Regions from separate parts of the Hoeflea sp. 108 genome, predicted to be linked through region 2. Evidence: riboswitches for the same ligand, from Rfam matches in the RefSeq annotation. Region 2 holds a riboswitch; the other holds the start of a gene.
What was found. Region 2 has a riboswitch for thiamine pyrophosphate ahead of thiC (phosphomethylpyrimidine synthase ThiC). Riboswitches for the same ligand answer to the same signal wherever they lie in the genome.

Region 1: another riboswitch for thiamine pyrophosphate. It lies ahead of thiB (thiamine ABC transporter substrate binding subunit); the one in region 2 lies ahead of thiC (phosphomethylpyrimidine synthase ThiC).

What each region holds. Positions count from the first base shown of each region.
Region 1 is NZ_KB890024.1:4,547,965-4,553,321, forward strand. It holds gene B015_RS0122625 (hypothetical protein) at 1-158, shown strand, start outside; gene B015_RS33915 (CcdB family protein) at 350-613, opposite strand; gene B015_RS0122635 (ABC-F family ATP-binding cassette domain-containing protein) at 681-2,492, opposite strand; gene B015_RS0122640 (thiamine diphosphokinase) at 2,495-3,139, opposite strand; TPP riboswitch at 3,237-3,358, shown strand; gene thiB (thiamine ABC transporter substrate binding subunit) at 3,403-4,407, shown strand; gene thiP (thiamine/thiamine pyrophosphate ABC transporter permease) at 4,657-5,357, shown strand, end outside.
Region 2 is NZ_KB890024.1:4,293,728-4,299,084, reverse strand. It holds gene thiO (glycine oxidase ThiO) at 1-843, opposite strand, end outside; gene thiC (phosphomethylpyrimidine synthase ThiC) at 840-2,666, opposite strand; TPP riboswitch at 2,774-2,890, opposite strand; gene B015_RS0121265 (3-methyl-2-oxobutanoate dehydrogenase (2-methylpropanoyl-transferring) subunit alpha) at 3,079-4,314, shown strand; gene B015_RS0121260 (alpha-ketoacid dehydrogenase subunit beta) at 4,318-5,331, shown strand; gene B015_RS0121255 (dihydrolipoamide acetyltransferase family protein) at 5,334-5,357, shown strand, end outside.

The DNA of each region.
Region 1 (5,357 bases), 250 kb from region 2:
ACGCCAATTTGAACCTTCTGCGCCGGCAGAGCTGGATCGACGTGCCCGTCGTCTACAAGTCGGGCCGCCGTGCCTTGTTCACTATGGAAAAGGGCATCCCCGGCGACAAGGTCTTTGAAGACGCGATGAAGGCCTGGCAGGCCAAGGAAGCGGGCTAAAGCCCTTCGGGCTGCATGCAATCAAGCGGCTGACGCGGGAGGCTCCCGCGTCAGAAGCACTGGAACAGCAGGTCCAGGGCGGCTACAGCCTCGTCATGGTGCTCAGCCAGATTTCCTGCGATTCTCCCAAATCGGAAACGGCATCTGCGCTGATGTGGTGTGCTGCCACCACGACCTTGCGGCCACCGATCTCAAAAACCGGATTGAGCTTCCTGATCGGCGGGGATTTCTGCCGCTCGCAAGAGCGGCGGCACCACACGCGATTTCAGACGATCAAGCAGGTTCGTCTGCAAATCCAACAGGTAGCCGCCTTCATAAGGGCCAACGAACAGGTCGTATCTGGCAATCAGAACATCCGATATTTGGCCAGGAGCAACCCGTTCTTGCCGACATGGTCGTTCCAGGCATCCAGGGTTGCCTGGTTCTCGACATTCCAAAGCAGCGTCGATGGTCACATTCGTCGGCTTGCGGACACGCTTGGGAGCTCCGCGGCATGGCGGGCACGCATAGGGCGTGCGAGCCTTAGCCTTCGAGCTCCTCGCGCAGCATCTCCAGCTCCAGCCATTCTTCCTCGAGGGCTGTGAGCGTCGCCCGCTCCTTATCGAGGGCGGCGATGGTCTTCTGGAAGCCGTGGGGATCACGTTCATAGAAGGCCGGGTCGGCGATCTGATTTTCCAGCCGCGAGATCGATGCCGTCACCGCTTCCATCTTCTTCGGCAGATTCTCGAGCGCGAATTTCTGCTTGAAGGACAGCTTCTTGGCCGGTCCCTTCGGAGCGTCGGGCTCGCTGCGTACCGCATTCGCCTCGCCATTCGCCTTGCGTGACTTGCGGTCGTCGAGCTTGGTGCCGCCGCGCTGGGCCAGCATGTCGGCATAGCCGCCGGCATATTCGACCCATTTGCCGTCGCCGTCGGGCGCAATGATGCTGGTCACCGTGCGGTCGAGGAAATCGCGATCGTGGCTGACCAGGATGACGGTTCCGGCAAAGCCTGCGACCAGTTCCTGCAGCAGTTCCAGCGTCTCCATGTCGAGATCGTTGGTCGGTTCGTCGAGCACCAGCAAATTGGCCGGACGAGCAAGCACGCGCGCCAGGATCAGCCGGGCGCGCTCGCCGCCCGAGAGCTCGCGCACCGGCGTGCGCGCCTGTTCGGGTTTGAACAGGAAGTCCTTCATGTAGGAGACGACGTGGCGCTGCTCGCCGTTGATGACGAGGTTCTCGCCGCGCCCGTCGGTCAGGTAGCTGGACAGCGTCTCGTTCGGATCGACCGCTTCACGCTTCTGGTCGAGGGTTGCGATCTCGAGATTGACGCCAAGCCGCACAGTGCCGGCATCTGGGTCAAGCTCGCCGGTCAGCATCTTGAGCAATGTCGTCTTGCCGGCGCCGTTCGGCCCGACAAGGCCGACGCGGTCGCCGCGCTGGATGCGGGTCGAGAAGCCCTTGACCACGGTCAGGTCGCCGAAGCTCTTTTCGATGTTCTTGGCCTCGATGACCAGCTTGCCGGACTCGGCAGCATCGCTCGCCACCATCGTCGCCACGCCCTCGGCGCCGCGATGGCTGCGGAATTTCTGGCGCATCGACTGAAGCTCGCCTAGCCGGCGCATGTTGCGCTTGCGGCGCGCCGTCACGCCATAGCGCAGCCAGTGCTCCTCGCGCACGATCTGGCGGCCGAGCTTGTGCTGGTCGCGCTCTTCCTCCTCGAGGATTTGATCGCGCCACTCCTCGAAATGGGCAAAGCCACGGTCGAGCCGGCGCGTCTGGCCGCGATCGAGCCACACCGTGTTGCGGCTGACGCGCTCGAGGAAACGGCGGTCGTGCGAGATCAGGATCAGCGCCGACGAGGTACGGATGAGCTCTTCTTCCAGCCACTCGATGACGGAGAGATCGAGATGGTTGGTCGGCTCGTCGAGCAGCAGGATATCGGGCTCGGGCGCCATGACGCGGGCAAGTGCCGCGCGGCGGGCCTCGCCACCGGAGAGATCACCCGGGCGCTCCTCGCCCGTCAGGCCGAGATGGTCGAGCAGGTAGGTGGCGCGGTGACTGTCGTCGGCCGGTCCGAGTCCAGCCTCGACATAGGCCCGCACACTGGCGAAGCCGTCCATGTCAGGGGCTTGCGGCAGGTAGCGGATCGTCGCCGAAGGCTGGCGAAACACCTCGCCATCGGTCGGCTCGACCATGCCGGCGGCAATCTTGAGCAGCGTCGACTTGCCCGAGCCGTTGCGGCCGACGAGCGCGATCTTGTCGCCTGATGATGCGGAAAGTGCCGCGCCGTCGAGCAGCGGCACGCCGCCAAAGGTCAGCCGGATGGCGTCGAGATTGAGAAGCGGTGGCGCCATGATCAGAATTCCGGAGCGGGATAGGGGTGAGCGACAAGCAGGGCGCGGCCGCTGCCGAGCGAAATCCTGAGGGTGCCCTGGACTTCGTTGGAGAGGGTGAGCGACGAACCGAACGGTACCTCGACGCTGTCGAGCAACCACTTGGCGCCTTCCTCGGTAAGGCCGGTCAACGCCGAGAAGGCGAGCACCGAAAACATCGTGCCGTCGTCGTAATCGAAGCTTGCCGTACCGGGAAGAAGCGGCACGCCTTCCTGATGGCCGCTGCTCAGCACGACTTCGGTGCCGCCTTCGGCGAGACGAAGCGCCAGCGCGAAATGGAGAAAGGCATGGTCGGACCGGGCGCCACCGAAGGCACCGACGAGCACGAGCGATGTCGCTCCACGCTCCAGCGCGGCCGAAATTGCCAACTCGCCGTCGGTCTTGTTCTTTTCGGCGGGAAACACCTCGCGCGGCACTGCGGCGAAAGCAGGATCGAGCTCAGCCGGGGCCGAGTCGAAATCGCCGAGCCAGAGCTCCGGCATCAGGCCCAACGTCGCCGCGTGGCGGATGCCGGAATCGGCCGCGATGACGCGGCTGCCCGCGACCTGGCGGTCGAGGCGCGGCGTCCGCAGTAGCTCGCCGCCGAGAAGGATGGTGAACCGGCTCATGCCGAGGCCATTACCAGCCCGGCGGCCGAAACGGAAGGCCGGCGAGCAGCGCTGAAACTTGGGCTTGCACCGCCCCTTCGCCGGCTCTATTCCTTGGATCGCTCTAACGGGGTGCCTGTCACGCGCAAGCGGGGCCGGCTGAGAGGCATGGAGAGTTCCGGCCAACCCGCTGAACCTGATCCGGTTTGTACCGGCGGAGGGATTAGATGCTTCGGACGCCCGGCGCTTCAAATTCCCTTTCAACACCAATGAAGGAGGCGCTGATGCGCTCGCTGATCCTATCCCTGACTTCCGCCCTGGCGATGGCCGCTGCAGCCTTCCCGGCCTCGGCCGAGGGAAAACTCACCATCTACACCTATGAGAGCTTCACCTCTGAATGGGGCCCCGGCCCGCAGGTGAAAAAGGCCTTCGAAGCCGAATGCGCCTGCACGGTCGATTTCGTCTCGGTCGCCGACGGCGTCGCCCTTCTCAACCGCGTCAAGCTCGAAGGCGCCTCGACCAAGGCCGACATCGTGCTTGGCCTCGACACCAACCTGACGACCGAAGCGAAGGCCACCGGCCTGTTTACACCACACGGTGCTGCCGGCGCCGACGTCAAGGTTCCGGGCGACTGGAAGGACGACACCTTCGTGCCCTACGACTACGGCTACTTCGCCGTCGTCTATGACACCGAAAAGCTGAAGAACCCGCCCAAGAGCCTGAAGGAACTTGTCGAGGGCAATCCGGAAGAAAAGATCGCCATCCAGGACCCGCGCACCTCGACACCAGGTCTCGGCCTTCTGCTCTGGGTCAAGTCGGTCTATGGCGACAAAGCGCCGGAAGCCTGGACCAAGCTCAAGGGCCGCGTGCTGACGGTGACGCCGGGCTGGAGCGAGGCCTATGGCCTGTTCACCAAGGGCGAAGCGCCGATGGTTCTGTCCTACACCACTTCGCCGGCCTACCACATGGTCGCCGAGAACACCGAGCGTTACCAGGCCGCATCCTTCGAGGAAGGCCATTACCTGCAGATCGAGGTGGCCGGCATCACCACAACGGGCGCCAAGAACCCGCTGGCCGAAAAGTTCATGGCCTTCATGACCGGCCCCGGCTTCCAGGACGCGGTCCCCGAGACCAACTGGATGCTGCCCGCCGGCAAGACCGACAAGCCGCTCAACCCCGCTTTCGACAAGCTGGTGAAGCCGGCAAAGACACTGATCTTCAGCGCCGATGAAGTGGCTGCCAATCGCAAGGCCTGGGTCGACGAGTGGCTCGGCGTGATGAGCAAATAAGGCCCGAAAGGCTCGAACGTGACCACCCTACGTTGCCCCCCTCTGTCCTGCCGGACATCTCCCCCACAAGGGGGGAGATTGGCAGTTGCGCGGCCTTTGCCAATCACGACGGTGACAGAAGAAGCGGCAACGGTGAGGCAACTGATCTCCCCCCTTGTGGAGGAGATGTCCGGCAGGACAGAGGGGGGCAACGTAGAGTACAGCGTAGCCGCTCTGCGTCATGCACGCTCCAAACGCGTCTAGCCCGGCATGCGCATTCCCCCCACCGACTCTCGCATCATAGCCGGCATCCTTGCGCTGGTGGCCATCGGCATGCTGATCGGTGGCGCATTCGTCGGGCTCGGCATCGAGGCCTGGCGCAATCCCGAAGGCGCCTATGCCGCCTTCGACAGCTACCTTTTTCGCGTCGCGCGTTTCACCATCTGGCAGGCGCTGCTGTCGATGCTGCTGTCGGTGGCCCCGGCAATCCTCGTCGCCCGCGCGCTTGCCCGCCATCCCGCTTTTCCCGGCCGTGGGCTGATCCTGCGCCTGTTTGCCGTGCCGCTGGCACTCCCGGCGATCGTCGCCGCACTCGGCATTCTCACGCTTTACGGCCGTGCCGGTTACTTCGCCGCTCCATTGAGCGCACTGAGCGGAGGCACATGGCCGGGCGTCTATGGTCTGTCCGGCATCCTGGTCGCGCATGTGTTCTTCAACATGCCACTGGCGACGCGGCTTTTGCTGGAGGCGCTGCAGACCGTGCCATCAGACCAGTGGCGGTTGGCGAGCCAGCTTGGCATGGGGGCGCGCGCCAGCTTCCGACTGATCGAATGGCCGGCGGTACGTGCGGCCCTCCCCGGCGTTGCCGGGCTGGTGTTCATGCTCTGCGTCACCTCCTTCACCATTGTGCTGACGCTCGGCGGCGGACCGGCGGCAACCACGCTGGAGGTGGCTATCTACCAGGCTCTGCG
Region 2 (5,357 bases):
CGGCAGGTTGTCGGCAAAGGCGGGCCGCACGCCGACCCCCGTTTCGACCAGCTCGGCTTCGCCGAAGGCCGGATGCAGCGCATAGGCAGCGTTGAGCAGTTCCATCACTGAGCGCGCTGACATCGGCCCCGCCGCATCGCTCTCGATCATCGTCGCGCCGACCATGAACAGGTTGTCGGAGCGCGGCACGACATAGACGGGAAAACGCGGATGCAGCAGCCGCACCGGCCGCGCCAGCGAGACCTCAGACATTCTGAGGATCAGCATCTCGCCGCGCACGCCGCGCAGGTCTGGCCTGATATCGGCCATGCCGGTGCAGTCGGCTTCGATATCAGGCACGCTGGGCGCCTGCACGGCGCCGTAGCCGAACTCGAAGCGTACGCCCATCTGCACCAGCTTTTCGTGCAGCCCGAGCAACGCCTTGCGCGGATCAAGATGCGCCTCCCCGGCGAAGAGCAGGGCACGCCCGAAACGGCCTTCAAGGTCTGGCTCGAGTGCGGCAATCGCCTCGGCGTCCACCTCGCGGTAGCCTGACGTGCGACGCGCGAAGCGCTGGAGCTCGCCCGTGTCGCGGGCCGGCGCCACGACCAGCGTGCCGTTGCGCATGATCTGGCCGGGCAGGGCAGTCGACCACCAGTCTCCGGCGCACCGTCCGAGCGACAGCACCGTCTGTTCGGCGCTCTCGCGCTCGCACCATGGCGCCAGCATGCCGCCGGCCTGCCAGGAGGCATTGCCGGCGATTTGCCTTCTGATGTCGACCACAGTCACCTCAGCGCCGCGCGCCGCCAACTCGTGTGCGAGCGTCAATCCGGCGACGCCCGCACCGCGGATCAGCACTTTCATGGCTGGCTCGCTGTCTCCGCCGGCTCGGCGTTGTCGACCGGCATGTAGAGGTCGCCGCCGTCGCGGTATTTCGCCGCCATCGCCGCCAGTCCTTCCTTCTGCGCCTCGGCGCGGATGTCGTGGGAGATCCGCATCGAGCAGAATTTCGGGCCGCACATCGAGCAGAAATGCGCCACCTTGTGCGCTTCCTTAGGCAAGGTCTGGTCGTGGTAGGAGCGCGCCGTCTCCGGGTCGAGCGAGAGGTTGAACTGGTCCTCCCAGCGGAACTCGAAGCGCGCCCGCGACAGGGCATCGTCCCTGACCTTGGCCGCCGGATGGCCCTTGGCGAGGTCGGCCGCATGGGCCGCGATCTTGTAGGTGATGACGCCAACCTTGACGTCGTCGCGGTCGGGCAAACCAAGGTGCTCCTTGGGCGTGACGTAGCAGAGCATCGCCGTGCCGAACCAGCCGATCATCGCCGCACCAATGCCCGATGTGATGTGGTCGTAGCCGGGTGCGATGTCGGTGGTCAGCGGCCCGAGCGTGTAGAAAGGCGCTTCGCCGCACACCGCCAACTGCTTGTCCATGTTCTCCTTGATCTTGTGCATCGGCACGTGGCCAGGGCCCTCGATCATCACCTGGCAGTCCTTGGCCCAGGCGATCTTGGTGAGCTCGCCCAGCGTCTCCAGTTCGGCGAACTGGGCGGCGTCATTGGCGTCCGCGATCGAGCCGGGGCGCAGGCCGTCACCGAGCGAGAAGGCGACGTCATAGGTCCGGCAGATGTCGCAGATTTCCTCGAAATGCTCGTAGAGGAAGCTCTCCTTGTGATGATGCAGGCACCACTCCGCCATGATCGAGCCGCCGCGCGAGACGATGCCGGTGACGCGGTCGACGGTCAGGTGGATGTAGGCGAGCCGCACGCCGGCATGGATGGTGAAGTAGTCGACGCCCTGTTCTGCCTGCTCGATGAGCGTGTCGCGGAACACCTCCCAGGTCAGGTTTTCGGCAATGCCGCCGACTTTTTCGAGCGCCTGGTAGAGTGGCACCGTGCCGATTGGCACCGGCGAATTGCGGATGATCCAGTCGCGGATGTTGTGGATATTGCGCCCCGTCGACAGGTCCATCACCGTGTCGCCGCCCCAGCGTGTCGCCCACACCATCTTCTCGACCTCCTCTGCCATCGACGAGGTGACGGCGGAATTGCCGATGTTGGCGTTGATCTTCACCAGGAAATTGCGACCGATGATCATCGGCTCGCTCTCGGGGTGGTTGATGTTGGAGGGGATGATGGCGCGGCCGCGGGCGACCTCGTCGCGAACGAATTCGGGCGTGACGAAATCGGGAATGGCTGCACCGAAGCTCTCGCCGTCACGCTGGAGTTTCGCCTTGATCTGCTCGCGGCCGAGGTTTTCGCGGATGGCGACGAACTCCATCTCGGGTGTGACGATGCCGGCGCGGGCATAAGCGAGCTGGGTGACGGCACGGCCGCCGGTGGCTCGCAGCGGCGCGTTGCGGACGGGGAATTCCGGCGTCAGTCGGTCGGCCGAGACAAAGCCGTTGTCCTCGTCCTTGACCTTGCGGCCATCGTAACGCTCGACGTCTCCACGGGAGACGATCCAGTCCTCGCGCAGGCGGGGCAGGCCGCGCTCGATGTCGGTCTTCACCGACGCATCGGTGTAGGGCCCGGATGAATCATAGACGGTGACAGGAGGCTCGCCGGCGCTCGGATGCACCGAAATCTCGCGCATCGGCACGCGGATGCCGGGGTGGATCAGGCCTTGCTTGTGGACTTTCCGCGAGGCGGGAAGTTCGCCTGTCGTGACTGTCGGGGTGTGGGCATTCATGAGTGAGTCTCCGTTACGATGGAGACCCAGTTCGTGCGAGGAGGAGGAGGTGAGGTTTGCCTGGGGGACTTCGGGCGTATGCCCGAATGCCAAACCGGATTGACCGGCCGCTGCGCCTCGCACCGTCCCTACGCCAGTGTGAACTGGATCAGGTTCAACGGGTCACTGCGCTGCGCGAGCCAGCAGTATCTCAGCCCCTTGTCGGGACCCCCCTGGTGAACCCTAAGCATGGGCGCGGAATGGGCGTGCTGTCAACGGCCTTTCGCAGACGGCGAGAGAATGCCAAAGTCCCGACGTCGGGACCCCATTGCAGTTCCCGTCGCGATCGGATAATAGGTCAGCGTTACTGACATAAATTGTCTGCCGCGCAGGGAGGACCGTTTGGCCTGCGCGCGAGACAGGAGGAGCATCCGTGACGGACAATCCCGCGCCGCTCAAGTTCCATGTGCCCGAGCCCGAAGTGCGCCCGGGCGGCACGCCCGACTTCTCCAACGTGCCGATCCCCAAGGCCGGTTCGGTCGACAGGCCGCCTGTCGACGTCGATCCCCGGACGATCCGCGACCTCGCCTATTCGATCATTCGCGTGCTCAACCGCGAGGGCGATGCCGTTGGCCCCTGGGCCGGCACGCTGACCGACGAGGAGCAACTCGAGGGCCTGCGCCACATGATGACGCTGCGCACCTTCGACGCGCGCATGCAGATGGCCCAGCGCCAGGGCAAGACCTCGTTCTACATGCAGCATATGGGCGAGGAGGCGGTCAGCTGCGCCTTCCGCAAGGCGCTCATCCAGGGCGACATGAATTTCCCGACCTATCGCCAGGCCGGCCTGCTGATCGCGGGTGGCTATCCGATGGTCGAGATGATGAACCAGATCTATTCCAACGAGAAAGATCCGCTGAAGGGCCGCCAGTTGCCGATCATGTATTCGGCAAAGGATCACGGCTTCTTCTCGATCTCGGGCAATTTGACGACCCAATACATCCAGGCCGTCGGCTGGGCGATGGCGTCCGCCATCAAGGGCGACACCAAGATCGCGGTCGGCTGGGTCGGCGACGGTGCCACCGCCGAGAGCGATTTCCATGCCGCCCTCGTCTTCGCCTCGACCTACCGGGCGCCCGTGGTGCTCAACGTCGTCAACAACCAGTGGGCGATCTCAACATTCCAGGGCATCGCCCGCGGCGGCTCCGGCACCTTCGCCGCCCGCGGCCTCGGCTTCGGCATTCCGGCGCTGCGCGTCGACGGCAACGACTATCTCGCCGTTCATGCGGTGGCGAAATGGGCGACCGAGCGTGCCCGCAGCAATCTCGGGCCGACGCTGGTCGAATACGTCACCTACCGTGTCGGCGCGCATTCGACATCGGACGATCCGTCCGCCTATCGGCCGAAGACCGAGTCGGACGCATGGCCGCTGGGCGACCCGGTGATCAGGCTCAAGAACCATCTCATTCGCCGCGGCCTGTGGTCGGACGAGCGCCACAAGCAGACCGAGGCGGAAATCCTCGAGGCGGTGATTTCGGCGCAGAAGGAAGCCGAGAGCCACGGCACGCTGCATGCCGGCGGCAAGCCGTCGACGCGCGACATGTTCGAGGGCGTCTATGCCGAGATGCCGCCGCATCTCCGTCGCCAGCGCCAGAAGGCGGGAGTGTAGCCCATGCCGCGCATGACAATGATCGAGGCTATCCGCAGCGCCATGGATGTCGCCATGGGCCGTGACGACAACGTCGTGGTGTTCGGTGAGGACGTCGGCTATTTCGGCGGCGTCTTCCGCTGCACCCAGGGGCTCCAGCAGAAATACGGCCGCTCGCGCTGCTTCGACGCGCCGATCAGCGAGCTGGGCATCGTCGGTGCCGCCATAGGCATGGCCGCCTACGGCCTCAGGCCCTGCATCGAAGTGCAGTTCGCCGACTATGTCTATCCAGCATATGACCAGATCGTTTCGGAAGCGGCACGGTTGCGTTATCGCTCGAACGGCGAGTTCACCTGTCCGATCGTCATCCGCATGCCCACGGGCGGCGGCATCTTCGGCGGCCAGACCCACAGCCAGAGCCCCGAGGCCCTGTTTACCCATGTTTCCGGTCTCAAGGTGGTGGTTCCGTCCAATCCGATCGATGCCAAGGGCCTGCTGATCGCCTCGATCGAAGACCCGGATCCGGTGATCTTTCTGGAGCCGAAACGATTGTACAACGGCCCCTTCGACGGCCATCACGACAGGCCCGTGACGGCCTGGTCGAAGCATGAGCTGGGCGAGGTGCCGGAGGGGCATTTCACCGTGCCGCTCGGCAAGGCGGAAATCCGCCGGCCGGGTTCGGCGGTCACCGTTCTCGCCTATGGCACCATGGTCTATGTCGCCCAGGCCGCAGCCGAGGAGACCGGCATCGACGCCGAGGTCATCGACCTCAGGACGCTGTTGCCGCTCGATCTTGAAACCATCGTCGCCTCGGTCAAGAAGACCCGCCGCTGCGTGGTGGTGCATGAAGCGACGCTGACCTCCGGCTTCGGCGCCGAGCTCGCAGCCCTTGTGCAGGAGCACTGCTTCTACCACCTCGAAGCGCCCGTTGCCCGCGTCACCGGCTGGGACACGCCCTATCCGCATGCGCAGGAGTGGGACTACTTCCCGGGCCCGAAACGCGTCGGCGAAGCCCTGATCGAAACGATGGAGGCCTGAGCATGGGCGAACATGTCATCAAGCTT